Regions from separate parts of the Oceaniserpentilla sp. 4NH20-0058 genome, predicted to be linked through region 1. Evidence: predicted binding sites of a transcription regulator. Region 1 holds the regulator's gene; each other region holds the start of a gene.
The links. Region 1 encodes sigma-54, which starts transcription at its own class of promoters, with help from an activator protein. Its sites were predicted from a motif close to TGGCACNNNNNTTGCTNT; they were not measured.

Region 2: ABWV45_RS09655 (pilin) is a predicted target of sigma-54. The motif match lies at 7,237-7,254, and genes of this name have one in related genera.
Region 3: ABWV45_RS11145 (TorF family putative porin) is a predicted target of sigma-54. The motif match lies at 1,834-1,851, and genes of this name have one in related genera.

Annotation. Positions count from the first base shown of each region.
Region 1 covers NZ_BAABWE010000002.1:53,563-63,564, reverse strand. Annotated here, with positions in the region: gene mgtE (magnesium transporter) at 1-809, opposite strand, end outside; gene ABWV45_RS03460 (HPr family phosphocarrier protein) at 932-1,201, opposite strand; gene rapZ (RNase adapter RapZ) at 1,286-2,143, opposite strand; gene ptsN (PTS IIA-like nitrogen regulatory protein PtsN) at 2,159-2,611, opposite strand; gene hpf (ribosome hibernation-promoting factor, HPF/YfiA family) at 2,618-2,923, opposite strand; gene ABWV45_RS03440 (RNA polymerase factor sigma-54) at 3,030-4,529, opposite strand; gene lptB (LPS export ABC transporter ATP-binding protein) at 4,583-5,308, opposite strand; gene lptA (lipopolysaccharide transport periplasmic protein LptA) at 5,313-5,813, opposite strand; gene lptC (LPS export ABC transporter periplasmic protein LptC) at 5,794-6,354, opposite strand; gene ABWV45_RS03420 (KpsF/GutQ family sugar-phosphate isomerase) at 6,354-7,316, opposite strand; gene ABWV45_RS03415 (calcium/sodium antiporter) at 7,337-8,293, opposite strand; gene ABWV45_RS03410 (ABC transporter ATP-binding protein) at 8,441-9,250, shown strand; gene mlaE (lipid asymmetry maintenance ABC transporter permease subunit MlaE) at 9,243-10,002, shown strand, end outside.
Region 2 covers NZ_BAABWE010000006.1:126,571-136,572, reverse strand. Annotated here, with positions in the region: gene ampE (regulatory signaling modulator protein AmpE) at 1-604, opposite strand, end outside; gene ampD (1,6-anhydro-N-acetylmuramyl-L-alanine amidase AmpD) at 601-1,155, opposite strand; gene ABWV45_RS09675 (alanine/glycine:cation symporter family protein) at 1,314-2,648, shown strand; gene nadC (carboxylating nicotinate-nucleotide diphosphorylase) at 2,660-3,502, shown strand; gene ABWV45_RS09665 (O-antigen ligase family protein) at 3,538-5,151, shown strand; gene ABWV45_RS09660 (sulfatase-like hydrolase/transferase) at 5,256-7,061, shown strand; gene ABWV45_RS09655 (pilin) at 7,321-7,782, shown strand; gene pilB (type IV-A pilus assembly ATPase PilB) at 7,936-9,615, shown strand; gene ABWV45_RS09645 (type II secretion system F family protein) at 9,627-10,002, shown strand, end outside.
Region 3 covers NZ_BAABWE010000008.1:15,381-25,382, reverse strand. Annotated here, with positions in the region: gene ABWV45_RS11155 (ammonium transporter AmtB) at 1-499, opposite strand, end outside; gene glnK (P-II family nitrogen regulator) at 585-923, opposite strand; gene ABWV45_RS11145 (TorF family putative porin) at 997-1,659, opposite strand; gene ABWV45_RS11140 (HupE/UreJ family protein) at 2,201-2,743, opposite strand; gene ureG (urease accessory protein UreG) at 2,760-3,455, opposite strand; gene ABWV45_RS11130 (urease accessory protein UreF) at 3,828-4,505, opposite strand; gene ureE (urease accessory protein UreE) at 4,505-5,002, opposite strand; gene ureC (urease subunit alpha) at 5,353-7,065, opposite strand; gene ABWV45_RS11115 (urease subunit beta) at 7,272-7,577, opposite strand; gene ureA (urease subunit gamma) at 7,827-8,129, opposite strand; gene ABWV45_RS11105 (urease accessory protein UreD) at 8,164-9,063, opposite strand; gene urtE (urea ABC transporter ATP-binding subunit UrtE) at 9,082-9,780, opposite strand; gene urtD (urea ABC transporter ATP-binding protein UrtD) at 9,932-10,002, opposite strand, start outside.

The DNA of each region.
Region 1 (10,002 bases):
AGACCTGCCATGCTCATTAATGAGTGGTCAGCTCCTTCACGGATAACATCAACCACGTCATCAATGGTGATACGTCCTAACAGCTTGTATGTTTTTTCATCTACAACCGGCGCTGAGATTAAATCGTGACGTTCAAATAACTGTGCAACTTGGGTATCTGGCATATCCGCTGAGATAGTAATGACATCGGTGTTCATTATTTCTCGAACAGTGGTATCGCCATCACTGACCAAAATTTTATTGATAGGAAGAACACCAATAAATTCATCGCGACGGTTTACTACTAATAAGTTATCTGTCATGTCAGGAAGGGAGCGGTGACGCCTTAAGTAACGTAATACCACTTCCAGCGTAATATCTGGACGTACCGTTACAGTGTCTGTGTTCATCAGACCACCGGCACTGTCCTCAGGATAAGACAGAACCGCTTCAATACGCGCTCTGTCTTGTGAGTCCATTGTGGTAAGGACTTCTTGGGTCACTGTATGAGGCAGTATTTGAAGTAAATCGGCCACGTCGTCTGTATCTAAGTCAGACATGGCGTTGGCCACTTCTTCAACACTCATTCGGTTCAATAACCAGCTTTGCAGCTCATCATTCAGGTGTTGAAGAACTTCACCTTCATTTTCTTCATCAATTAAGTCCCAAAGTAAATTACGCTCTTTTGGGGGGGATGATTCAAGCAGGTGGGCAACATCGGCAGGTTGTAAATCACTATTTAGGATACGGCGCACTTGTGCCAAAGCACCGCTTTCTAGAGCGGCACCTAGATGGACAAGTTTATTGTGCTTATGTTCGCCCCTAGCCATAGTGGGTTCCCTTTAGATCAGGGGTTGATTGTACCGATAAAGCGAGTATCAGGCTACGACCCCTTGTTTAAAAAGTGTAGCCTAGTGAGCTGATTTATTTGAGGTTTTATTGAGAGGAAAGGTTATTCGCCTTCACCAAAGAAGTCGTTAATTAACTCTATTAATGCATCCATGGCCGCTTGTTCGTCATCGCCATTAACTTTTAATAGAACTTCAGAGCCTTGGCTGGCTGCTAGCATCATCACGGACATAATGCTTTTTCCGTCTACTTCTTTCCCATTGAAGCTAATTTTAACTTTACTGGAAAACGCGGATGCGGTGGATACCAACTTAGCGGCGGCGCGTGCGTGCAAACCCAGTTTATTTATTATTGTTGCAGAGTTTTCAAGCATGATAGTAGGTGTAAAAATGAGTAATGACTTACCATATCCAGCAAATGAGTTGATGTCCAGCGTTAGCGCATGGAATTCAGCGTATTATTGATTGAGCTCGCGGTGACGTACTTGAACATTTGGGTAAATCTCTTGGTAGGCGTTAAAAAGCCGTTCAGCCATATACACACTTCGGTGTTGTCCGCCAGTACAGCCAATACTGACTGTCATATAGGTGCGATTATTAGCTTCAAATTCAGGTAACCAGTTTTGTAAGAACCCTTGTATGTCATTGAACATCTTATTGACGGAGTCTTCATCTTTTAAAAATGTTTGTATTTTTACGTCTTGTCCTGTGTATTGACGCAAACTTGGGTCCCAATAGGGATTAGGTAGGCAGCGTACATCGAACACTAAGTCACTATCTTTAGGTATGCCGTGTTTGAAACCAAATGATTCAAACAACAATGACATTTCATTTTCTTGTTTTTGGACCACTCTTTCTTTAATTAAGCTTCTTAATTGATGCATGGATAGGTGAGTGGTATCGACGGTTAAGTCCGCTAAATCGGCGAGGTTGTGAAGCAGAGCTTTTTCGCGCTCAATGGCATCCAGTAACGGTACATCTGGCCCTGTTAATGGGTGTTTTCGTCTGGTGGCACTGAAGCGGGTTAATAAGGTGTCTGTGTGGGCATCCAGATAGATGATTTCTAGTTCGCATTGCTTGCGGTCAAGTTTATCAAGAATAATGGAAAAGTTAGCTAGGTCAGTTTGATTGTTGCGCGCATCAATGCTTACGGCAACACTGGTAAGTTGTGATGATTCGCTCTGTATTTGATCCAGTAGGTTTTGCAGTAAAGCCACTGGTAGGTTATCGATACAATAAAACCCAAGATCTTCTAATAGATCAAGGGCGGTACTTTTCCCTGAACCACTACGACCACTTATGACCACGAGTTTCATAATTAAACCTTTTATTTATGCGGTGGCGAGCTGGTAAAGTTCACGTTGGCTTTTTGCTGAGCGAAGTTGCTCTCGATAGGTTTCTTTGCTGAATTTTTGTGCAAGCATACTGAGGGTCTGTAAATGCTGCTCGGTGGCTTCGGCGGGCACTAAAAGCACAAACACAATATCAACGGGCTGACGATCAATGGCGTCATAGTCGATGGGCTCATCTAAAATAAATAGTGCGCCTACCGTGTCGATACATTCTTCTAAGCGAGAGTGGGGAATGGCGATGCCCTCTCCGATGCCGGTGCTTCCCAGCTTTTCTCTTGTAATGAGTCGTTCATAGATGTCATCAGCCTGAGCGTCCTCAATGTTGGATGCTAAAAACTGGCTAACATGCTGAATGAGTTTCTTTTTACTACTGCAGTGCGCACCCAATTGGGTGCGCTCAAGATTAAGAATATTTGAAATACTTGAAGTCATATTGAATCAGTGGTTATTTCCATGACGGTGATTAACCATCTTTTCTTTGTGCTTAAGCAGTTGGCGGTCTAGTTTATCCGTCATGCTGTCGATAGCGGTGTACATGTCTTCGCTATCTGCGTTGGCGTGTAAATCGGCGCCAGCAGCATGGATGGTGGCTTCTGCCTTTTGGGCGAGCTTTTCTACGGTCAGGGTGACTTGTACATTGGTTATGTTATCAAAGTGACGCTCAAGCTTTTCCACTTTAGACTGAACGTAATCCTTTAAGGATTGAGTCACTTCAACATGATGGCCGCTGATATTAATTTGCATAGATGGCTCCTACTGTCGGCACTCCAGTTCCAGAGTGCGTGAATATGCTGATAATCTAATAAATAGTTTATCGGCGAAAACTCGTTTATTCGCCATATACTAATGGCTAAACCAAGCGTTTCCGTTCGTTTGACGGTGGAATGTGCATCGCCTCACGGTACTTGGCTACAGTTCTACGTGCAACCTTGATGCCTTCTTCTTCTAACATGTTGGCAATTTTGCTGTCGCTTAAAGGCTTTTTAGCACTTTCGACTGAAATGAGCTTTTTAATCATAGCTCTAATTGCGGTTGATGAGCACTCTCCACCACTGGTGGTACTCACATGGCTAGAGAAAAAGTACTTCAACTCGAAAATACCGGCCGGTGTATGCATGTATTTTTGAGTGGTAACACGAGAAATGGTGGATTCATGCATGCCTACTGCCTCGGCAATGTCATGCAGAACCAAGGGTTTCATTGCTTCATCCCCTTGTTCTAAAAAGTCTTGTTGATACTCAACGATTTTCATGGCCACTTTAAGCAAGGTTTCGTTACGGCTTTGTAAGCTTTTAAGAAACCAGCGGGCTTCCTGTAAGTGATCCTTGATGAAATTGTTGTCTGCGCTGCTGTCAGCGCGCTTCACCATTGATGCGTAGTGGTCATTGATGCGCAATTTAGGGGCAATTTCAGGGTTTAATTCAACACGCCACTCACCTTTGATTTTACGAACCATAACATCAGGTATGACGTATTCGCTGGTTTGTGGATCAATTTGTGAGCCTGGGCGTGGATTTAATTCTTGTATGCCTCGAATAACCACTTTTAGCTCGTCTTCTTTGACTTTTAATTTACGCATAAGTGCTGCGTAATCTTTAGAGCCTAATAAGTCGATGTATTGATCGATTAAGGTTTGAGCTAATGGCAACCATGGTGTTTCAATGGGTAGTTGGCGCAGTTGCAGTGATAAGCATTCTTGTAAATCACGGGCACATACACCGCTAGGCTCAAATTGTTGGAGTAAATGTAATACGGCTTCTACTTCGTCTAGTTCAATTTCAAGCTCTGGGTTTAATGACCCAACAATGTCTTCAAGATCAACTTTTAAGTAGCCGTCATCGTCCACACCTTCAATGATGTTGATGGCAATTAGGTGATCGTTTTCTGACATAGGAGTTAGGTTAAGCTGCCATAATAGGTGATCACGTAGATCATCAGTACTGCCGTTTCGGCTATCCATGTCAAAATCATCACCAGATGATGAGCCTGAGTGGCTTTCTGTCATGGATGTAGGGGCAGCGGAGGCTTGCCAAGTATCGTCCCATTCACTGTCGGTAGACAGTTCGTCCGGAATGTTTTCATTCCAGTCATCGGCGGCGGTTGGCTCATCCGATTGGGTTTCTTCTACTGGTTGGGTAGTTTCTTGTTTGTCTTCACTTTGTGAGTTGATGTCTTGATTGGCATCGCCTTCAAACTCTTCATCTACATCGAGCAAAGGGTTTGAGTCCAGAGCGTTTTGAATTTCTTGCTGCAGATCTAGGGTAGAAAGCTGAAGTAAACGGATGGCCTGTTGCAGCTGAGGAGTCATGGTCAGCTGCTGACCCATTTTAAGTTGGAGCGAGGCTTTCATATAATACTGCTTAATCCCATGTCACTTTGACTTGTTACCCTGAATATACAAGATTACAACTTAAAGTCATCACCTAAATAAATATCTTTGACTTGCTGATTTGATAAAACATCTTCAGCAGAACCTTCTGCGATAATGTGACCATTACCCACGATATAAGCTTTCTCACAAATATCAAGGGTTTCTCGAACATTGTGGTCGGTTATCAGTACACCTAAACCGCGTTTCTTCAGTTGTTTTACGATACTTTTTATATCTCCCACTGATATGGGGTCAACCCCTGCAAAGGGTTCATCCAAAAGTATGAAGGATGGTTCTGCAGCAAGCGCACGAGCTATTTCAACACGGCGTCGTTCACCACCTGAAAGGGCCATGCCCAAGCTGTCTCGAATATGTTGGATGTGGAATTCATCTAACAGTTTTTCAAGTTTTTCCTTACGTTCAGTATGGCTCAATTCTTTGCGAGTTTCTAATATGGCCATAATATTATTTGCAACGGTTAACTTACGAAAAATTGATGCTTCTTGTGGTAAGTAGCCGATACCTTTTTGCGCGCGGCCATGCATAGGTAAATTGGTGATGTCGGTGTCGTCAATTAAAACACGGCCTTTATCTGAGGCAACTAAGTTGACGATCATGTAAAAACAGGTGGTTTTTCCCGCGCCATTTGGGCCAAGTAATCCAACAATCTGCCCACTTTCAATGGACATGGAAACGTCTTTAACAACTTGTCTTGGCCCGTAGCTTTTGGCTAAATTCTGAGCTTGCAATTTTGCCATGGATTTAGGATTCCTTGTCCTGTTTAGGCTGAATTACCATGTGAATACGGGTGTCTTCTTGTGGGCTTTCAGCTTTTACTTTTTGTTCGTTTATTGAATACACAATTTTCTCGCCTGAGAATACATTACCCTGTTTCTCTAAACCTGCATGTTTTAATAACGTTAATTGATCACTTTGTGTATTGTAAATAATGGTTTCACCGTAGGCTAAGGTTTTGCCGTCATCAGCATTTATTATTTGTTCATATCGAGCGGGGGTACCTTGGGCTATGATTTCTGAAATGCCATCAGGGCTGCGCTTGAGTGTGATTTTCTCGGCTTCAATATTCAATGAGCCTTGTTGCATTTTTACGTTACCGGAATAAATGACTTCCCCTTTTAGCTTATCTAAAGAAGCTTGGTCACTGGCGATCCGAATTTCTTGTTGGCGATCATCCGGTAGTGCCCAGCTTAACTGAGTTAATAGGAGTAAACTAAAAAATATTTTAAGGTGCTTTAGGTACATGGCGTCCTCTGACTTGCGACTTAAAATTAACCAGTTGTTTGTCTAATAAAATGGTCATTCCAATGGCGCTTAATTCGCTTGTATCGCTTTCAATTAGTACAGTTTGATCAGTGTCTGCGATCTTTTCTTGTAAGTCTATATTTAAGCTTTCGGTGGTTAGGCTAAAATCGTTTGCAGTAGATTGTAAGGGGACAATAATAACGTCCCCTTCTAACAATAGGTTTTGATCTTTTATCAGTTGACCATGGTTGCTCTTGATGCCCCATTTGGGAAGATTGTTTTCATGCAATAGCACGGCAGGAGCTTCAAGTAGGGTAATATCATCAGCAGGGTAGTGAGAGGCTTTGCGGGCAGCGATTTGTTGGATGAGGTTACCTTGTTCATCAAAAGACTCTGAGTTCAACCCCTCGATGATGTAATCAGGCTCTTGATCTGTTAAGGATTCGATTATAATTTCATCAGATGCATTTCGATCATCCAAGGTCATGTACGCCACGATGGCTAGTGCCGTTAAAATTGTGACGATATAACGCTTGCGCATTACAACACACCTGCTCTGAGTAGATCGTGCATATTAATCACACCAACCACCTTGCCAAGCTCCATGGCCACCAGTGCGTTGATCTTTTTTTCTTCCATTACTTGCAGTGCTTCTGCAGCCAGTTTTTCAGGGTCAATGGTGGTGCAGTTTTGGGTCATGGCGTTTTCTACTGGGGTTGTATGAAAGTCCACGTCTTTATCTAATGCTCGACGTAAGTCACCATCGGTAAAAATACCGGCAAGGGCACCGTCTTCATTGATGACGGTGGTCATGCCTAGGCCTTTTTGTGTTATTTCCATTAATGCATCCTTAATGGGAGTTCCTAGCGCTACTTTAGGTATTTGACCATTGGCATGCATAATAGTTTTTACTTTTAGTAATAATCGACGACCCAAGCTGCCACCAGGGTGGCTGAAGGCAAATTGCTCAGCGGTAAAGCCACGGGCTTCTAAAAGCGAGATAGCCAGTGCGTCCCCCATAACTAGGGTGACAGTGGTTGAAGAGGTTGGGGCTAAGTCTAATGGACAGGCTTCTTTATCAACACCTGTGTTTAAGTGACTATCAGCGGCTTGCGCTAAAGTAGATTGATCATTACCAGTCATGGCAATTAACGGTACATTTAAGCGCTTAATTAGAGGGATTAATGTGGTGACTTCGCTGGATTCCCCTGAATTAGAAAGGGCGATGACCACGTCATCCTCGGTGATCATGCCCATATCGCCATGGGCCGCTTCACCGGGGTGAACAAAAAAGCTTGGACTGCCTGTACTGGCCAGTGTGGCAGCCATTTTATTGCCAATATGGCCTGATTTTCCCATGCCGGTGACGACAATACGGCCTTTACAGTTTAATAATAACTCACAGGCTTTAGTGAACATGGCTTGATTAAGCTTGCCAAGCATGCCATCAACGGCATCTCGCTCGGCTTTAATGGTACGAACAGCTGAATCTATAAATTTCATAATAATTCTTATGTTTTAAATTAAGCTTGGAAAATTAATAGACCTAAATAACTAGCATAGGCCAATAACAAAATGCTACCTGCGCTGCGTCCGACACGGCCTTTACGACGAAAGCTGTAAATAAAAGCAATCAGTAATAAGGTTATGGCCAGCATGGCGCCATAATCTCGATACAGAACTTCTGAGCCAATATCGGTGCCGGCCACTAAACCCGGAATGGGCATCACTGCTAGTAAGTTAAATATGTTAGAGCCCACCACATTACCAATGGCAATGTCGTGATGGCCTTTTAATGCGCTGGCTACGCTGGCGGCTAATTCAGGTAGGCTAGTACCAATGGCAATAATGGTTAAACCAATGATTAGTTCACTGATGCCAAAATAACGGGCCACTTCCACTGCACCCCAAACAAGCAGTTTGGCGCTAATCATTAATGCCACTAATCCTATCACAAGCCACATTATACTTTTGGCAGTGGAGGTATGCTCAATAGCCTCTACTTCTTCTTCATCTAGGCCGCTAATTTCTTGTTCGTTGGTTTCGTTAAACAACCAAAATAGGGTGATCACTAAGCAGATCAACATGACAACCCCATCCCAAAAGCCAAGGTGCATGTCTTGAATCACGAGGCCTGCGATGACAGTGACAAGCAACAAAATAGGGATTTCTTTTTTCAGCATTCTGCCCTGAATGGGCAAGGGGGCGATTAAAGCGGTGATCCCTAAAACTAGGCCAACGTTGGTAATGTTGGAGCCCAAGGCGTTACCAATGGCTAAAATGCCCGAGCCATCTAAAGACGCGGTTGCACTGACAAAAATTTCCGGAGCACTGGTACCTAGCGACACAATCGTCATACCAATGAGTAGCGGAGACATGCCTAAGTGGCGAGCGGTGGCAGCAGCACCTAATACAAAGCGATCAGCACTCCATACTAGAACAATTAACCCAATTAAAATGGCAAGAGAGGCTAATAGCATCGATAACACCCATAAATATAAACAATCGGCGCATTCTACAGGCTTTTTGCGGCCTAACAAGGCTCTAGGTTGGTTGTGGAGTACTAAGATCCAGCTATGCTGAATACTAGGTGAAAGGATACGCAATTGAGAGCACAGGGTTTGGACATGTCTGATTCAACACAAAATTTTGTGCAACTGCAAAACATACACTTTAGTCGTGAAGGACGAGCCATATTCCACGATTTAAGCCTGACCATTCCAAAAGGGAAGGTGACGGTCATTCTAGGGCCAAGTGGAACGGGCAAAACCACACTTTTAAAATTGATGTGTGGACAGCTTAAGCCTGACTTGGGCTCAATCGTACTTGATAGTGATCATTTGGCCGATTTGAGTCGAAAAGCATTACTTAAAGTCAGGAAGCGGCTCAGCTTATTATTTCAAAGCGGCGCATTATTTACAGATATGTCGGTTTTCGACAATGTGGCGTTTCCATTAAGAGAGCACACAAAGTTATCTGAATCCATGGTTCGCGATTTAGTGCTGATTAGGCTTGAGTCTGTAGGATTAAGAGGCGCGGCTCAATTGATGCCCAGTGAATTATCCGGAGGCATGGCGCGAAGGGTAGCCCTTGCCAGAAGTCTTGCACTGGACCCAGAGTTAATTATGTACGACGAACCCTTCACCGGTCAGGACCCAATCTCAATGGGTGTTATCATGAAGCTTATTCGACAAGTACATGAAGACTTAAAGTTAACCACTGTTTTGGTGAGTCACGATGTACCAGAAGCCTTATCTCTTGCTGACCATGTCTATGTGCTTGCCAAAGGTGAGGTCGTAGCAAGCGGCAGCCCTGATCAGCTAAGTCAGTCGTCAGATCCATTTGTACAGCAGTTTTTATACGCTAAAGGTGATGCTGCTGTGCCTTTCCATTATCCCGCTGAACCTTTTGTAAATCAGGTAATGCAGCATGATTAGTTACATTATTAATCTTGGTGATAAGGCCCTTGGGTTGTGCCAAGCCCTTGGTCAATGGGGCGTATTTTTACTTAATATTTTAAACTGGGGTCGAGGTTTTAAAGGACCTTGTGGACGGTTAATAACACAGGTGTTTCATCTGGGGGTGCTGTCTTTACCCATTATATTAGTTGCAGGTGTATTTGTTGGAATGGTATTGGCCCTGCAGGGGTATTACATTTTAAGCAGCTATGGCTCCCAAGAAGTCATAGGGCAAATGGTGGCTTTATCTCTATTGCGTGAGTTTGGGCCTGTAATGAGCGCCTTGTTATTTGTAGGAAGAGCCGGCTCTGCGTTAACTGCAGAAATTGGCCTAATGAAAACCACTGAACAACTTTCAGCCATGGAGATCATGGGAGTAGACCCTTATCAACGCGTGTTTTCACCTCGTTTGTGGGCTGGGGTTATTAGTTTGCCGTTATTGACTATTTTATTCAGCTTACTTGGAATTTATGGCGGCGCATTTGTGGCGGTGGAAATACTGGGGATTTATGAAGGCTCTTATTGGGCGAATATGCAACATTCTGTGTTATTTGTGGATGATGTACTGAAAGGGGTGTTTAAGGCACTGGTATTTGCTTTTGTGTGTACTTGGATAGCCTTATTCCATGGCTGGAGGGCTGAACCAACTTCTCAAGGGGTGAGCTTGGCCACTACGGCAACCGTAGTACAAGGCTCTTTAGCTGTTTTAGGTCTAGACTTCGTATTAACGG
Region 2 (10,002 bases), on a different contig from region 1:
TGGTCACTGCCAATAACCGTACCGGCGCCCAAGACAAAGCATGCAATAAACTTTTCACCCAATTGGCTTTTGATTGAGCATAAAACCAAATGGTTAATAAACAGATTAATACACCGCCAATGCCCGCCACTAAGTACCAAAAAGCAAAAGCAAAAAAACGTTTAAACCACGCATTAACCATGGCTTCTTGTACTGTTTGGTGTAACTGCAACGGTGATTGACTATTCGCTTGTTCTTTTAAGCTTAAAAATTCTGACGCACAATGATAGGCCCCTTGATAATCTTCTCGCTTCCAACAACTTTTATAATTTGTTACCCGAGAGCTGAAATCATCGCGCCCTAAAATATATAAAAATAATAAAACCTGTATCACAATAGACAACAAACTACCCATTACACCGTTTAGGCTGGCGATAAAAAACGCCAGTAAAACACCCGGTAAAACCACCACTACCCCATAAACAGCAACCTGTCCCTTAAGGCTCATTTCAGTTAGATCAAATGGCTTTAATAAACGTACAAACCATTGATTATTACGACTGTAACCTTGCTGCTTAGTTTGTTTCTGCAATAACACGGTAAACAGCAATACAATGAATTTCATGAGGGTAATTTCTTTAATAGTTGTTTAAAATACGACCAGTCAAAACTTGGGCCTGGGTCTGTTTTACGCTGTGGTGCAATATTACAATGACCAACAATACGCTCTTGAGTAAGATGAGGGTATTGCTCACACAGACATAATGTTAATTGAGATAACGCATAATACTGCTGCTCAGTATAGGGGATATCGTCCGTCCCTTCTAATTCAACGCCAATAGAAAAATCATTACAGTTTGTTTCACCGCTAAACTCGCTTACACCGGCGTGCCATGCACGCTGATTAAATGGCACAAACTGAACCATCTCGCCGCTGCGTTTGATTAAAACATGGGCACTGACTTGTAAATCTTTGATTTCTTCAAAATACGGGTGGGCAGAACAATCGAGCCTATTACAAAAAAAATCTTCAATGTAGCTATTATCAAACTGTTTAGGCGGTAAGCTAATATTGTGTACCACTAACATATTAATCGGCGCACCTGATGGCCGTTCATTAAAGTTTGGCGAAGCAAGCCAGCGTGCCTCGCTTATTTTATGATCAATTACCTTCACAGCTAATCCGAGATAGCAAAATATGTACTTAGCATTGAGTAAATTAGCATTTTTCGCAAGCATTTCCCCTTGATCAAGGAAAACCAGCTATCAGGCATTTCATATAGATAAGCCTCGCGCTATTATCACCCCATCTTTCATTACAAAAAAATAATCCCATGCTGACTGATTTGCTAACCACTATTAACGGCTTCGCTTGGGGCCCTGCCATGCTGGCACTTTTGGCCTTCACTGGTTTGTTTTTAACCCTTGGCCTAAAAGGCTTAACCTTACGAAAAGTACCTTTGGGTTTTCGAACGTTATGGAAAGAGCGTTCAGGCAGTGCTGAAAACGGTGACATTTCTGGTTTTAATGCCCTAATGACATCCATGTCCGCCACTGTGGGCACTGGTAATATTGCAGGCGTTGCCACGGCCATTGCGTTAGGCGGCCCTGGCGCTTTATTTTGGATGTGGTGCATTGCACTTTTAGGTATGGCAACAAAGTTTTCAGAAGCCGTATTAGCCGTTCATTATCGTGAAACCGATGAAAACGGCGAATATGTGGGCGGCCCCATGTATTACATCAAAAATGGCTTGCCAAAATCGTTAGCTTGGTTAGGTACCGCCTTTGCCGTATTTGGCATGATTGCAGGGTTTGGAATAGGCAACACGGTTCAAGCAAATAGCGTTGCCAGTGTATTGCATTCTGATTATCAAGTTCCTCTTTTGGTTACTGGCTTTATTTTAGCCGCGTTGGCAGCAGCAGTGATTCTTGGGGGCATAAAGCGCATAGCACAAGTAGCCGGTAAATTAGTCCCATTTATGGCGTTAGCTTATATATTAGTGGCACTGGTTATTGTATTAATGAATGCCTCAGAAATTCCTAGCGCCATCTCATTGATTATCGAAGCGGCATTTAACCCTACATCTGCCACTGGCGGCTTTGCAGGCGCCACGGTTTGGGCCGCTATTCGATACGGGGTAGCACGCGGAGTGTTCTCAAATGAAGCTGGTTTAGGTAGCGCCCCCATCGCCCATGCAGCCGCACAAACCAAACACCCTGTTCAACAAGGCTTAATCGCCATGCTAGGCACATTTATCGACACACTCATTATTTGTACCTTAACCGGCCTAGTTATTGTGATGACAGGGGCATGGCAAAGCGGAGAAAGTGGCGCGCCGCTTAGCTCATTAGCCTTTAGTACCGCACTGCCTTATGGCCAGCATGTGGTGAGTATTGGACTTGCGTTATTTGCTTTCACCACCATTTTAGGTTGGAGTTTTTACGGCGAGAAGTGCACTGAGTACTTATTCGGTATAAAATCCGTGCGCTATTTCCGCTGGGCATGGATCATTGCGATCCCATTAGGGGCTATGGCCGAGTTAGACTTCATATGGCTATTGGCTGATACATTAAATGCGCTCATGGCTATTCCTAACTTAATTGCCCTATTAATGCTAAGCCCAGTAGTATTTAGCCTGAGCAAGCAGTATTTCCAAAATAAACAGTAAAGAAGTATCACATGAACCTAACACTTGAGCAGATTCAACCCCACATTGAACACGGGGTCACCCAAGCATTAGCCGAAGACATAGGTTCTGGTGATATTACGGCCCAACTCATTCCGGCAGACAAAACCAGCCATGCACGTATCATTAGCCGCGATAACGCTGTCATCGCTGGCTGTGCTTGGGTGAATGAGGTATTCAAACAACTCGATAGCACAGTTGAAATTATCTGGCATGTTAATGATGGGCAACAAGTTCAAGCTAACGACACTCTATTTGAATTAAAAGGTTCATCCCGTAGTCTATTAACCGGTGAGCGAACCGCACTTAATTTTTTGCAAACACTCAGTGCCGTAGCCACCAAGTGCTCTCACTACAGCCAACAAGTAAAACACACCAACGTTAAATTATTAGACACACGTAAAACCCTACCGGGCATGCGTTACGCACTTAAATATGCTGTAACACAAGGCGGTTGCCATAACCATCGCATTGGATTATTTGATGCTTTTTTAATCAAAGAAAACCACATCAATGCATGCGGTTCTATTGCCCAAGCGATTGCACAAGCAAAAGTCATCGCTCCAAACAAACCTATTGAAGTGGAAGTCGAGAGCTTTGACGAGCTAAACCAAGCACTTGATGCGGGCGCCGATATCATCATGTTAGATAACTTCAGCATTGAAGAAACCAAACAAGCGGTAGAACACGCAAAAGGCAAAGCCAAACTCGAAGCCAGTGGCGGCATAACTGATGAAACTTTAGTTAGTATTGCTGAAACCGGTGTGGATTTTATCTCTATCGGCACTTTAACCAAAGATGTAAAAGCCGTGGATTTATCCATGCGCATGGTTTAATTGAACCCTGTCACCCCATAAAAATAAGAATTAATATGGCCACGCTATCCCCACAACTAAGCAAGATCATTCTTGCTTTTTTATTGCTACTACCTTGGTTTAGTTTATATCAAAAGATTCTACTTCCTCATTTTACTCAAACGGGTTTTGATGGGCAGATCATATTAATTACTGAAATTATTTTCATTACGTTTATTTCTGTATTTGGCAAACATCCCAAAATCACAAAATCGGGTGCCTATTTATTAACTGCTGTCAGTGCTTGGCATATTAGCGGATTTATTTCAGCGTATTTAAGCGAGCACTTTCATGCATCACTTATTAAACAAATAGAATATTTAGTCCATTGTTTATTTGCCTATTGCGTGTGGGTGTTTCTCGGGCAAACACAAAAACAAGAAAAAATGGCGTGTTTTTTTGTTTTTACATTTGTGTGGGTCATATATTACATATATTCTGCTTGGCACGTTATTGAAAACCCTTTTAATTATAATTGGGTACAAGGCACCCCACTATTTAGTAATGTTAGACATTTAGGTTATATTCAAATTGCAATTTTACCTTTATTATTATTACCCCTATTTTCAAACTTCAGGTTTAAATGGCTAATCACAACTACTTTATTTATCGTTTTTTGGAGTAGTGTTGCTTGGGGCTCATCTCGCAGTACTTTTACTGCATCCCTAATTGTTAGTCTATTTATAATTTTCTACTTTGAATCTAAACGCAAATATTTAATTCCACTATTTATTAGCAGTATTCTTCTTGGTTTTTTTATTGCCCTTTGTTTCTCTAGTGAGTCCAGTAGCATGAACCCATTAAGGCTTTTATTTATAGATTCTCAAGTTGCGGAAAAAACAGCAAATCAAATTAGTAGCGGAAGATTATCTATATGGTCAGGGCTTCTTAATTATACAATTGATCGATCGCCATGGTTCGGATTAGGGGCTGATCCCTATTTATTTATTACGCCATTACTTAATATTCATGTTTCACAAGCCCACAATACCTTTGTACAGCTCTTCAGCGAAATCGGACTTATAGGTTTGATTTGCATAATGTGTATAATTGTATTTACTGGAAACATATGGCGACTTAGTAAGCCAGATACCCTCAATCAACTTGCTCGAATTAGTTTTATTGGTACCGCTATCGCCTCCATGCTTGATGGTCATTTTTATCATACCTTTTCACTATTATGGCTAATGATCATATTGGCAATGAGCTTTAGCAGTGTAAAAACACAAAATACCAATACAAAAAACATCAGCTCTTCACTAGTGTTAGTTTCTTGTCTAATATTTTGTATATTTTTCCTACAAAAACACTGGAATAGTTACATTCAGCAACAATTTCCGTTAACACATCAAACACAAATTGAAAGTGTGGCATCTTTCCCAAGCTACTATCGTCCAATTCACTGGATTTATAATCAATATTCAAATCCAGAATTAAAACTGGATGCCATTGAGCTAGGTAAAGATACTGGTCCTAGAATATGTAACTTTTATCTCGTTGACTATTTGGACTCTTCATCTCAAGCAGGTGAAAAAATCAAACAGCTAATATTAGAAAAATGCAGCATCTATGAAATTATTAAAACCGAAAATGAATCTTTGATTCAGCTGCTGGAAGAGAAAAGCCAATAATGAAATCAAATCACATTATCAGTCTTATTATATATTTGTTTTTCAATGCCTACGGGGCCATATTTCAAATTAATAATATTCAGAGCAAAAGCAATGAAGGTGAAATGAACAGTATCTTAGATCTAACAAGCCTGTTCTCTAGCCCTGTTCCAATATATTTAGGCCAATTTTTCTTAATACTTACTTGCTTATCCGCACTATTTATTGTCAGTCAAAGTTATTTTTCTTATGTGTTTGCTAATTTAGTAAAGAAATACATAACTAATAATTTAGCGGGCCGCATAGTTTGGCTACTACTAGCTAACATTAGTTTATTAGTGGTAAGTGCGGCATATTTCCCTCACTCAGTGAATTTAACCAAGTGGTTCTATCTTTGGCCAGAGCACCACCCTAATATCAATCTGCTTTGGCTGGTATTTTTTATACCTGCCTTGTTTTACATATTTAAGCGCTTTAATTCAAATTTAATGAAGACTATATTAGGGCTAGGATTAATTGCAGTATTTAGTTTTCACCTTACCTCTGAGCCTGAGAATATGGTTAAAACTAATCGCTCCAATCAACCTAACATCATATTAATAGGAGTAGACTCACTCAGAGGCGATATTTTAGAAAGTCATATGCCATTTTTAACAGGCCAACTTTCTAAAAGCACTGTTTTCAACACTGTTTTTTCTCCATTAGGCCGAACATTCCCTGCTTGGAATACCATACTCACTGGCTTATACCCAACTAACCATGGTGCAAGAATAAACTTAATCAACCCAGATCAATTGATTGGTACTCAACATTACCTACCTTCTATATTAAAAAAAGAAGGCTACCGTACCATTTTTTCAATTGATGAAACCCGATTTGCAAATATTGGAGCCCACCAAGGTTTTGATCAAACAATCACACCTAGAATGGGAGCCTCTGATTTTATTATTTCCAATGTAGCAGATATTCCTATCATTAACTTATTATCTCTAAGCAAATACTCTGAATGGCTACTTCCGGAAATTTTCTCAAATAGGGGGGCTGCAAAAACTTATAGGCCTTCATCTTTTAATGAACTTATTGAGCGAAACTTGCCAATTGCAGACCAACCAACTTTTCTGGCTGTTCATTTTTGCTTGCCTCATTGGCCTTATATTTTTTCAAGCAAAGCATTACCTAAAAAAGATTATTCAGTACCTTACTACCCATTGAATATTAATGCTGTAGATCAGCAAATTAAAACTCTATTTAAAACCTTAGAAAAAAAAGGCTACTTACAAAATAGCCGTATCGTTTTTTTATCAGACCATGGAGAAGCTTGGGCCCATGAATCACCCTCATTCACCAATAAAAATGACACCAATCAAACTCATCATATAGAAGAGTACGGCCATGGTTCTTCGGTTTTAAGCCACAGCAATCAGGTTTTACTTGCTTTGAAGAATTTCAAAAACGAAATCGCATTAAGCGCAAACATCGATAAGTCGGCATCATTAGCGGATATTACACCCACCATTCTAGATGAGTTAAATATTACCCCTAAAACAAAAATAGACGGGGAAAACTTAGCTTCGACGAATTTATATCCTAACCGCATCTTTCCACTTGAGACAGGAACCGTATTAACACTAAACGAAAAAGATAAACTCGATATAGATCAAATCGTAAACAAATTTATTAACCGCTATGAAATGCAACCTAATGGTTTGATCACCATACAAGATACAAAAATCAAAGAAGGTCTAGAGGCAAAGGAATACGCAATAAGATCGAAACAACAAATACTGCAAAAGATGAAACCTACAGGCTTTAGATTATTTGATTTAACCAGTAATGAATATATTGAGTATCAGAGCCTGACCGACTTAGAAAACAATGCTCCTATTTGGAAACAGGCTTGGTGCCACTATTATATTGATAAATGTATTTAGCCCCATAATGATGTCAGTATATGACAAAATTTGTCAGCCTAGAGCAGTCATTGACTGCATACTGAATAAACAAATGCGACAATAACCACAAGGTTAGTTTATTAAACATTCAAAATTAAGGCGCTGTAGACTTTATTTCGTTTTATTTTTCATAAATACCACGAATCAACTCAGTTGGCACAACTCCTGCTAAATATATAATGACAATAAACGTTACATAAGTAACGGACAAAAAAAACAGTAAGCGGAGCAGTCTATTATGAAAGGTCAAAACGGTTTTACTCTAATTGAATTAATGATTGTAATTGCAATCATCGGTATTCTTGCATCGGTTGCGGTGCCTCAGTACCAAACTTATATCACTCGTACAGAAGCAACTACTGAAGTAACCTCTGCCATGCGCCCTCTACAAAACGCCATTGCAGAATACGGCGCGCGCTATGCCGCCCTTCCAGCTGACTTCGCTGAACTGGCTGCAGAAGGTTATTCTGATACAGCCGCCGCTTGGACAGCTGCATCATTTGCTATCGGTGACGTAGCATCTGTTAACTGGAACGGTAGTCGAATCACTGTTACATTTACAGGCACAGCTAAAAATGTTGAACTTCGGAGTGAGACTGTCGTAATTGACGTAAGTCTGAACGCGAACACTGGTGCGGTTCAGTTCTCTACAAACAATACTGCTAGCTCACTATCTCCAAAGTATTCTCCTAAAATCTAATTAGGCCGAATCTTCAAAAACCCGCTACGGCGGGTTTTTTTGTACCTCGAAAAACCTTTCATAGCATAACTTCAAATTTTCCCATTCCAGCACTGTTTATCTAACCTAAAAGCGGTATGATAAGACGCAAATTACAAAAAGAATGCTTTATATATGTCCAAATTAAGTGGCATCGCACGCCAATTTGTTGAGCGCAACCTCATCGATGAACAGCAAGCTTTAGATTTAATTTCCGAGGCAAATAAAGAACAACGATCGTTCATTTTACACAGCGTATTATCTGGCTCGTGCAAGTCCAAAGATGTGGCGCTTTTAGTCTCAGATGAGTTTGGATTACCCTATCTTGATCTTGCTGCCATGGACCCTGAGCACTTCGCATTAGACTTATTAAGCTCAGAATTACTGGAAAAACACCTCGTCCTACCTATTTTTAAACGAGGCAACCGTCTACATATTGCACAAGCTGATCCTTCGGACATGTCGGCGTTAGATGATGTAAAATTTGCCACAGGCATGACCGTTGATGCCACTGTGGTTGAATACGACAAACTTAATATCATTCTAGAGAAACTCCAAGCAGGTAATACCGCATTTGATGACTTAGGCGATGATCTTGACTTAGAAGACGATGAACCTAAAAAGCAAGAAGAGGAAGAAAGCACCGGCGATGAAGCTCCGATTGTACGTTTTATAAATAAAATGCTACTAGATGCCATCAAACTAGGCTCTTCAGATTTACATTTTGAACCTTATGAAAAACGCTATCGTGTGCGTTATCGAACTGATGGTGTATTACATGAAGTAGCCTCACCGCCAATTAACCTTTCCGGTAAAATTGCTGCTCGACTCAAAGTCATGTCGCAAATGGATATTTCCGAGCGTCGCGTCCCGCAAGATGGCCGTATTAAGATGAAAATATCTAAGAATAAAGCCATCGACTTTCGTGTTAATACACTCCCTACCCTTTGGGGGGAAAAAATTGTACTGCGGATACTGGACCCGTCCAGCGCCCAATTGGGGATTGACGCCCTAGGTTACGAGCCAGAACAAAAGAAACTGTATATGGATGCGCTGTCTCAACCCCAAGGAATGATACTGGTAACAGGCCCTACAGGGTCTGGTAAAACTGTATCTCTATATACTGGTTTAAATATCCTTAATGTGGAAGGCACCAATATTTCCACCGCGGAAGACCCTGTAGAAATTAACCTTGAGGGCATTAACCAAGTAAACGTTAACGCGAAAGTGGGGCTAGATTTTGCTGAAGCTCTACGCTCATTTTTACGGCAAGACCCTGATATCGTCATGGTAGGTGAGATTCGTGACTTAGATACAGCAGGTATTGCGATCAAAGCAGCGCAAACTGGTCACTTGGTTATGTCAACATTACACACCAATAGTGCTCCAGAGACCCTTACCCGTCTAGCCAATATGGGGGTGCCAGCTTTTAATATTGCCACATCGGTTAGTTTAATCATTGCTCAACGTCTTGCCCGTCGATTATGTAGCGTGTGTAAAACCAAGGCAGATATACCAGAAGATACATTAAAAGACGCAGGTATGACTGACGAAATGCTCAGCAACTCAGAGATTTATCAGCCTGTAGGTTGCGATGCTTGCAGCGGTGGCTATAAAGGCCGAGTCGGTATTTATGAGGTAGTTCGCATCACAGATGCTATCTCACGTATTATTATGGAAGGTGGCAATGCCATACAGATTGCAGATGTGGCCCGTAAAGAAGGCTTTGCTAATTTAAGGACATCTGCGCTTAAAAAAGTTGCTCAAGGGGTTACAAGCCTTGAAGAAGCGAACCGAGTCACCTCTGAGCATTAAGGCGCAAGAATATGGCAAAAACTAAAACATCGACTTTTGAGTGGGAAGGCGTCAATAAACGCGGACAAAAAATAACAGGTGAAATGCTGGGTGAAAACTCAGCACTTGTTAAAGCCCAGTTACGGAAGCAAGGTATTCTGCCTAAAAAAATTCGCCGAAAATCTGAAGGTCTATTCGGCATTGGCGGTGGCGGCGCCAAATCGAAAAAAATCAAAACCGTCGACATCACAATTTTTTTACGCCAGCTTGCCACCATGTCCAAAGCAGGTGTCCCCCTAACACAAGGACTTGAAATTGTCGCAGACGGCCTTGAAAACCCTGCAATGCAAAAAGTGGTACTGGGCATTAAAGATGATGTTTCTGCCGGTAACGATTTTGCATCTTGCT
Region 3 (10,002 bases), on a different contig from region 1:
ACATGCCAAATACAGACGCACCGCCCCAAGTCCAAGCACCTTCCATTGGGTAGATAACACCCGTCATCACTACTGCGAAAGCAAGGAAAGCCCAAAGCTTCATACGCTCAGCAACCGCACCAGATACGATAGACATGGCCGTGGCTACGAATACCACTTGGAAGAAGAAGTCAGAAGCACCTGAATAGATTGAACCGCCTTCGAAGCCGTCTTCACGAGCTGCGTAGTCAGCCAGTACCGCAGCTGTATCCACTTCAGTGATACCTGAAAGGAAGAATCCGCCGTCATACATGATGGCGTAACCACATACTAGGTACATGGTGCAAGAAATAGCGAATAACGCTACGTTCTTAGTTAATATTTCGGTTGTGTTCTTTGAACGAACCAAACCCGCTTCTAGCATGGCGAAACCTGCCGCCATCCACATTACTAGTGCGCCACATACCAAGAAGTAAAAGGTATCCATGGCGTACTGAAGTTGAAACACATTGTTTTCCATAATGCCCCCGCATTAAGCTTCAATACGTTTTAGAAAAACGCTGAAAAAAATTTAAACTCTAAGCACTGTTCAATATTAATCAATATTAAACGGCGTCAGCACCTGTTTCACCGGTACGAATACGTACGATTTGTTCAAGTGGTGTTACGAAGATTTTGCCATCACCGATTTTGCCAGTGTTAGCGGCTTTAGAAACAGCTTCGATGACTTTGTCAGTTAGAGACTCGTCGATGGCGATTTCTAGTTTTACTTTAGGAAGAAAATCCACAACGTATTCTGCACCGCGGTACAGTTCAGTGTGACCTTTTTGGCGACCGAAGCCTTTCACTTCTGTCACGGTAATGCCTTGAACGCCAATTTCAGATAACGCTTCACGCACGTCGTCTAATTTAAATGGCTTGATAACGGCCGTAACCAATTTCATATCAAACTCCTTCTGTGGAAGACAAAGCCGGATTTAAAATCCGGCTCGGTGTCAAATCTTAACGATCGAAAAATTATTCGATTGGTAGGCTGTAAGAAACAACGAAGATACCGCCTGAGTCTATAGCATCTTCAGTATCTTCAGATAACACTTGGCTATAGGTGAAAGATAACTTTTCATTGTATGCATAGCTCACATCCGCGTGAGTATAATCGCCAGCATCTGTACCTGTATTTGCACCTAGAGTGAAAGAGTAATCACCCATACCAGCACCTAGAGTGATGTAAGTGTAATCAGCATCAGAATCTGTTGGGATATAAACTTTTGCACCAAAAGCATCAGTAGACACACCTACAATTACTTCTGCAACATCATCAATGTCATCTTCACCAGTATAAAGATAAGTTGCATAAGAAATGTCGTAACCGATTGAACCGGCTTCGCCAGCAAAACCCACATATAAATCAGTTTCAGTACCTGAGCCAAAATCGCCAGAAGACGTCCAAATACCAGCATAAAGACCAGATTCATTTGAGTAATCTAAGCTACCAGAGAAAGCTGGAACTGCACCGTTTGATTCAACACCATCAGATGATGCACTAAGATCCTGACCACGCCATAAGTACGCACTCGCGATACCTACAGAGGCCGACACTTCTGCATTGGCTACCTGAGCGCCCATTACGCCTGCAGATAGTAGAGAAGCCATTGCAACCGCTTTAGATAGAGATTTCATATTTTATTTCCTTCGTTATGTATCGAAATATTTTGTTTTATTAATGTATAAAAAAGTAAAACATCCGGTTTTACATTTACGCTTAGAACCTGTTTGTTCTATGTGATTTTAAGAGCTATCCCTTTTAAATCGTGCGCTTTTTTATCTTTTATTGTGTTATCCGTATACCTAGCTATAGCAAGCGTGGTGCCAACTTTTAAAAGCCCAGTATTTATGGGCTTTGCCGAGGTTTTTTTACTGATTCACGGCATACTAAGCACCAAATAAGAGCACAAATCAAACCATTGAACCTTTGGAGTGCGAGTAAATTGGCAGCATCTCTATTTAGCACCTTTATGAAACAGGCCCGTTATAAAAGGGGGTGAAACAAGCTTAAATGGAGTGATTTGATTTAAATAGAAGGAGATTCGGAAGTTTTGATGCCCTCCAAATAAGTGCATATAAGTGGATATTGCACTTATAGAGCACAAGAATACAAGGGCTCATACTTTATAGTTAATCACCACAAGCCTTGAGATTCGCCTGTGGTGATGAACATTGGTTATACGCGAGCAGTGCGTTTTGCAGACAATACAAAGACAGAGCGAGGGATGAAACGCATCAAACCCATAATCATTGCACATGTCAGCACAAACCCGAGGGCAAAACTATGGGCACTGACAGCCGAGGACACTTCCGCCCCGTGGGCCATGCCATGAAATACCGCAAACCCCAATAATGCGATTAACCCTGCATGAATATTAATGAATCGATTAAACACAAGAAAGGCAGCCGACAACCCAACAGACAAGAGTATCAAGCCTTCTACTGTTTCAACGGCTAAATTAAATAATCCGCTTTGGGTACTATAAAACCCTAATGCCATCAGGCTAATAAAACCAATACCTATTAATATTGATTGCTTTGCGCTGGCTTTATAAAGCAGTAAGCCAAGGGCCGCTATGGCAAATAAATGATCTAACCCCATAATAGGGTGCAACATGCCCGCTATGAACCCTTGGTTAGCGGATACACTCTCATGCCCAGCATGAGCCAATGCAAGTGCCGGCATAAAGGATAAACTGGCAAGTAATAATTTTTTCATTATTTTGTCCTTTGTCTTAAATAGATCGTGTTGAATGAATCTCGGCGGCTTCATCCACTTGATGACCCGCTAGCATATCGTTCAATAGTGGCTCGATACCCGCACGTTTTTCTAACATACCTTGATCGATAATAAAGCGAATAATCTCGGCAACACCTTTACTGGTTTCCACGTTAGCAAGAACAAACGGACGGCCATTACGCATCAAATTCGCATCGCGGTGCATCACCTCTAGCGAGGCCCCCACATGCTGAGCGATATCCACTTTGTTAATAATCAACATATCTGACTTAGTAATACCCGGGCCACCTTTACGGGGTATTTTATCCCCAGCGCATACGTCAATCACATACAGGGTTAAATCAGACAGCTCAGGGCTAAAGGTAGCAGAGAGATTATCACCACCACTTTCAACCAGTACCATTTCTAGCCCTTCGTGTTTATCTTGCAGCTCTTTTACGGCAGCTAAGTTCATTGACGCATCTTCACGAATGGCAGTATGCGGACACCCTCCGGTTTCCACGCCCATAATGCGATCTTCATCTAGTGCTTTGTTGCGCATTAAAAATTGCGCATCTTCTTTGGTATAAATGTCGTTGGTAACCACAGCAATGTTATAGTGATCGCGCATGGTTTGGCATAGCATTTTTAATAAAGCGGTTTTGCCGGAACCTACTGGGCCGCCGACGCCCACTCTTAGTACTTGTTTCATATCTAATTCGGAGCTAGCTGCATTATTAATACTGCGTTAAGAAAAATTTTTAGCTCGTTACATAGGCCCACTATGCGCCTCGTTAAAATTTTTCCTTTGCCTTGTATTAATGGCTTCGCTGACGCTCCTTTCTCCGTTGTTGATTCTGTATAAGCTAGCTACATTGGTACTACTGCGTTAATCAATATTTTTATCTCGTTACATAGGCTAGCTATACGCCTCGTTAAAAATATTACTTTGCCTTGTATTACCTGCCTCGCTAACGCTTTTGACTTATATGTTTTCAGTAGGATTGCGTTCCTACCATTAATCTTTAACTTTACGATTGATGTATTGGAAACGAGTGCATCTAAAGTCTCCCATCTCACACAATCACGACCTAAACAATCTCGAATACTGCTGCTCATGTAACGATGATGCCATGGCCAACCCCATTAAACCTGTGCCGATTTCATCGTCTTTCATATTCATTGCATGCTCGCACACTTGGGCAATATCCGTAATTAAACTTTGTAATACCTGTTGCGCTTGGGTTTGTCCAAGGGGTAAAGCTTTACTGGCACAGGTTACTTGGTTTTCACACCAGCTCCATGCAAACCCCATTAGCGCAGTTGATAAATCAATATGTGTCAGCACCGCAGCTAATGCATTCATGGAAACCACGGTGGGAGTTTCAATTTTTGACAGCATGGTTTCGCGGTTTGCATCTTGCCCTAAATGCCATTGCACGTAAGCGCTGCCCACTTGAATATCTTCTAAATACAGCTCTTTGCTTTCGCGAAAACTAAGTAAGCTTGCATTTAATTCTTTGAGCTTTTCAAACTCTTTCTCTTCCCAAGCTTGATACATACGAATGTACATGGGCAAATCTAATTGCCCAAAGCCAAAACGTAAGTTATCTTTAATCCAGCTTTCAACCTGTTGTGCATTTTTGCACATACCACTATCTAATGCGTACTCTAGCCCTTGGCTATAGGCAAACGCCCCTACCGGTAACGCAGGGCTGGATAAATGCAATAATGCTAAAAGACTGTGATTGGCTGCGCTCATTAATGATGATGCCCGTGGTGGTGGTCATCATCGTGATCATGGGAGTGCCCATGGTGATGCCCTGTTCCCGGTGCATAGGCGCCGTTTTCTGGTTCAAACGGCGCTTGTTCATGTTGCACATGAATCCCTAAACCATGGAGCATGTCTTCTAGTACGTAATCTTCTTGAAAGCGTAAAAAACCTTCACCAATTTGCAATGGCACATGGCGATTGCCTAAGTGGTAACAACCACGAGCGAACAAGGTAGCATTTTCTACTTTAGCGGTTGAAACGCTTTCGTTAGACGCCAATATGGTTAGATACTCGCCATCGCTATTGGTTAAAACCGTACCGTGGCGAAGCACTTGTCCACGCTCAATTTGAATACCGACATCGTTACCGTTATCTGTGGTGATTTTTAAGCGGCCCCGTTTGCGCTCGTCAAAGCTCAAACTAATGGTTTCGCTTTGTGCACCGTTTGGTAAATCGGTTTCTAGTATGTTTGTAAATATTTTCATTTTTGTTGGAGATGTTAGATAAGAGACGTGAGATGTTTACATCTTGTCTTCTAGTCACCTCTTTCCTAATTCTTAAAATTTTTTATGAATATCTTAATTAGATTATTCACCATCTTGTCATCAAATGATTATTTTGACTCTTGGTATCCAACTAGATAAATTATCTATCGAAGCCAAAATCTTTCTGTTTGAAGTGTTTACCGAAGTAAAAACCTCTTACTGTGATAAGCGTCAGCGAGGCAATTAAGGCTAGGCAAATATTCTTTTTTATTAGGCGCATACGTTGTTGGTATGTAACGATTAAAAAAGAATATTTAACGCCGCATTAATCACGCAGCTAGCTTAGCACTCTAAAACAGGTAGTAGCGTTGGGCGAGGGGAAGCTCACTCGCCGGCTCACACGTAATCTCCACCCCATCACACGTCACCACATAGGTCTCTGGGTCCACCTCTAACACAGGCTGATAATCGTTTAACTTCATATCCGCTTTTGAAATGGTGCGAGTGTCTTGTACCGCACTCAATTGTTTTTGTAACCCTAAACCATCTAACGTATTTTTCTCTAAGGAAGCTTTAGATACAAAACTGATACTTGTCTGCTGCACTGCTTTACCCATGGCACCAAACATTGGGCGATAATGCACAGGTTGTGGTGTAGGAATCGACGCGTTCGGGTCGCCCATGGGCGCACCGGCAATCATGCCACCTTTTAAAATGAGAGATGGTTTAGTACCGAAGAACATAGGTTTCCATAATACTAAGTCGGCCAACTTGCCCACTTCAATGGAACCCACTTCGTGGGCGATGCCCATGGTGATGGCTGGGTTAATGGCGTATTTAGCAATGTAGCGCTTACAACGAAAGTTATCGGTGTCGGTAACCTCTGCATTACTGTCTTCGGCCAAGGCTCCACGCTGCACTTTCATTTTGTGGGCGGTTTGCCACGTACGTGTAATGACTTCGCCTACGCGACCCATGGCTTGGGAGTCAGACGAGATCATAGAAAACGCTCCAAGGTCATGCAGAATATCTTCTGCAGCAATGGTTTCACGGCGAATCCGTGAATCGGCAAAGGCCACATCTTCTGGAATGTTCGGGTCTAAATGGTGACACACCATTAACATATCCAAATGCTCGTCCACTGTATTCACTGTGTAAGGGCGCGTTGGGTTCGTAGAAGACGGTAAAACATTTGCCTCGCCCGCTGCCTTTATAATATCGGGGGCGTGACCGCCGCCTGCCCCTTCGGTGTGATAAGTGTGAATCACACGGCCTTTAAATGCGGCTAAGGTGTCTTCTACAAACCCCGATTCGTTTAATGTGTCAGTGTGAATGGCCACTTGCACATCGTGCTCATCGGCTACGGTTAAACAGTTATCAATAGAGGCGGGTGTGGTGCCCCAATCTTCGTGCAGTTTTAATCCCATGGCGCCGGCTTCAATTTGCTCGCGTAAAGGGTCTGGCAAGCTTGCGTTGCCTTTTCCTAAAAAGCCAATGTTCATGGGTAAGTCGTCAACGGCTTGCAGCATTTTGCCAATGTGCCAAGGTCCCGGTGTACACGTGGTGGCATTGGTGCCCGTAGCTGGGCCAGTACCACCACCAAGCATGGTGGTGACACCACTCATTAATGCTTCTTCAATTTGTTGCGGGCAAATAAAATGAATGTGCGCGTCTATGCCGCCCGGGGTTAGAATTTGGCCTTCACCTGCAATCACTTCCGTACCTGGGCCCACTTCAATGGTCACCCCTTGTTGGGTGTCTGGATTACCGGCCTTACCGATGGCCATAATACGGCCAGCCTTAATGCCCACATCTGCTTTTACAATGCCCCAGTAATCTAAAATTAAGGCATTAGTAATCACCGTATCAGCAATATCCGCACTCATGGCTTGGCTTTGACCCATGCCATCACGAATCACTTTACCGCCACCGAATTTCACTTCGTCGCCGTATATCGTGAAGTCTTTTTCTGGGGTAATGAATAATGCAGTATCGCCCAGTCGGACTTTATCTCCCACTGTGGCGCCGTACATGTCGGTATAGGCTTTTCTTGTAATCTTCATAACTTAACCTTTTGGAGCGACTTGCGTTGTCATCTCTGCGTTGAAATAAATTAAAAATTTCAACTTGTAGGAGTCGCACTTGTGCGCGAAACCAACATTCTGTTTTATATCTAGGAGTTTCGTTAGTGAATATTCTAATTAGATTGCTCGCCATTAAGACTCAGCTATCTAATCTACTTCACTCTTATCGCGCACAAGCGCGACTCCTACAAACTTCCCATTACTTCGCCACGAAACCCATATATTTCTTTTTTCCCTGCATACTCAACCAACTCAACAGTACGAGTTTGCCCGGGCTCAAATCGCACGGCCGTACCGGCTGCAATGTTTAAGCGAAACCCTTTGGTGCTATCACGCTCAAATGTCAAAGCTGGGTTTGTTTCAAAAAAATGATAATGACTGCCCACTTGGATAGGACGATCACCTGTATTGGCCACTGTGACCGTCAGTGTATTTAAACCCACGTTCAGTTCAATATCACCTTCTGCGCAAATCATTTCACCTGGAATCATGATTATTCCTTTTTTGCTTTACGCCTGACGGAAAACGGAAGACGCAATTGAATTTAACTTTTTACTAAATCTTCTCAGGAGCGTTGGCGAAGCCGTTAGTACAACTCGCTTATTTCTAATGCTCCTAAGAGCGTTACTGAGGTAGTGGAGACAAGGCGAATCAATTTTTTCACGAGGCGCATAGCTTGCCTATGTAACGAGAGAAAAAATTTAGCCAACGCCGCATCCACAACGCAAGTAGCTCTTATCCTATGCGATGGGGTTATGGACAGTAACCAACTTAGTCCCATCCGGAAACGTCGCCTCAACCTGCACCTCATGCACCATTTCCGCAATGCCATCCATGACATCGTCGCGGCTTAATACCTGACGTCCGTCATTCATTAACTGGGCCACGGTCAAACCATCTCGCGCCCCTTCCATAATAAAACAGCTAATTAATGCAATGGCTTCTGGGTAATTCAGTTTGACGCCTCGGTCTTTACGCTTTTGCGCCACTTCACCTGCTACAAATAACAGCAGTTTATCTTTCTCACGAGGAGAGAGTTCCATATAAATCTCCTAACGTTTGCCTATTGGCTTTTCGTTATGTATTCCAAATTCTAGGTACGCACATTTCACGGCCGTGTACACAAGGTCGTAAGAGCTGCCAAATTTTTTCAAACATAATTCGGATGGGTTCAGCACGTTCGCCTAAGCCTCGAATAATTAACACACCGGGCTTTTGTGTTGCGGCCACATACGCCTGTTTTGATTGAGCGTTTAATGTACCTTGCAACTCAACCAGTTTTTCTAACGTCTGGCTGTCGATATTTCGATTAATCACAAAGGTGCCAAAGGTTGTTTTGCCTTGCAAACCCACTTGGCTTGCCATCATGCCATCATTTGCATTAAGAATAAGCCTATCGGTAAATAAGGGTTTGCCATCTTGTTTAATCATTAAACTTTGTTTCACACAGCCTTCATTAAACAATGCTTCGCCTTCTGGCCTACCTAAGCATGTTATTTCCCAACCAATAAAAAGACCATCACCTTTTAGCTCAACTAGAGTATTTAACGTACCTTTTGCACCATTAAATATAATATTTTCTTGAGGTAAGTACTCTACGGCACTATCGGGTTCAATAATAATGTGCACATGCTGACCCTGTTGCATCTGGGTTTCATTGCGATACAACTTGCCCGCAGAAGGGGTTGTCACTAAAACCTTTGCCCCTTCGCTTGTCTTTACATTAATCGATAATTCATCTCCACCTACTAACCCACCCGGTGGGTGCAATAGGTAAAGGTGCAGTAGATCATTTCCCTCTGGATAGAACGGGCGCTGAACCCGCAATGGACCATAGTGCATGGTTTTACCCATGCAAGTATGGCGTTGACCATTGGGTAATTGTCTTGAGAAAAACGCTCCACTAAACAATGCGCGCCAGTGTTTATCTACACTATCAGGCGCACCTGCCATGGGTGGCGTGGTTAACATATTCATAATAAACCGATTTAACGCTTAAATTGCTAGCAAACGCTGAACATCATCTGATGTTTTGAGTTGCTGCTGATCACCTGATGACACAACGCGACCGCGCTCAAGAATAATATATTCATCCGCAAGGGCGGTGGCAAAATCAAGGTACTGTTCAACCAGTACTATGGCCATAGTGCCACGCTCACGCAAGAGTTCGATGACTTTTTGAATATCTTTAATAATAGAGGGTTGGATGCCTTCAGTGGGTTCATCCAGTATCAGCATTTTTGGACGCAGCAATAAAGCACGGGCGATGGCCAATTGTTGCTGCTGGCCACCACTTAAATCGCCTCCGCGACGATGCAGCATTTTTTTCAATACAGGAAACAGTTCAAATACTTCTTCGTCTATGTATCTGAGCTTTTTAGGTAAACTAGAAAACGCTGTTTTTAAGTTTTCTTCCACGGTCAATTGGGAAAAAATATCGCGGCCTTGTGGCACATAAGCAATCCCGTTTTTCGCCCGATCAAATGGTGCTTGGCTGACAATAGAATCTCCCAACCAAACCACATCACCGGATTTAGGGGTTAAATGCCCAGAAAGCGCTTTCATCAATGTGGTTTTACCCACACCGTTACGGCCCAACACACAGGTCACCTTGCCAATTTCTGCATTCACTGAAACATCATAAAGGGCTTGGCTAGCGCCGTATGAGACATCTAAATTTTTAACTTCGAGCATAGTGTTCATGGTTTATAAGCGATTTCATTAAAAATGTTTACTTATATATCCCATGCCCTCCTTTTAATATTCTTTCATTATTCATAGGGGACGTGACTGAGGCCGCTAAGGCAAAATCTTTTTGATAACACCGCCTTAGCAACTCAAGTAGTTACCTGCCCAAATATACTTCTATTACTTCTTGGTTATTCTGAACGCTTTCTAATGAGCCTTCTGCCAACA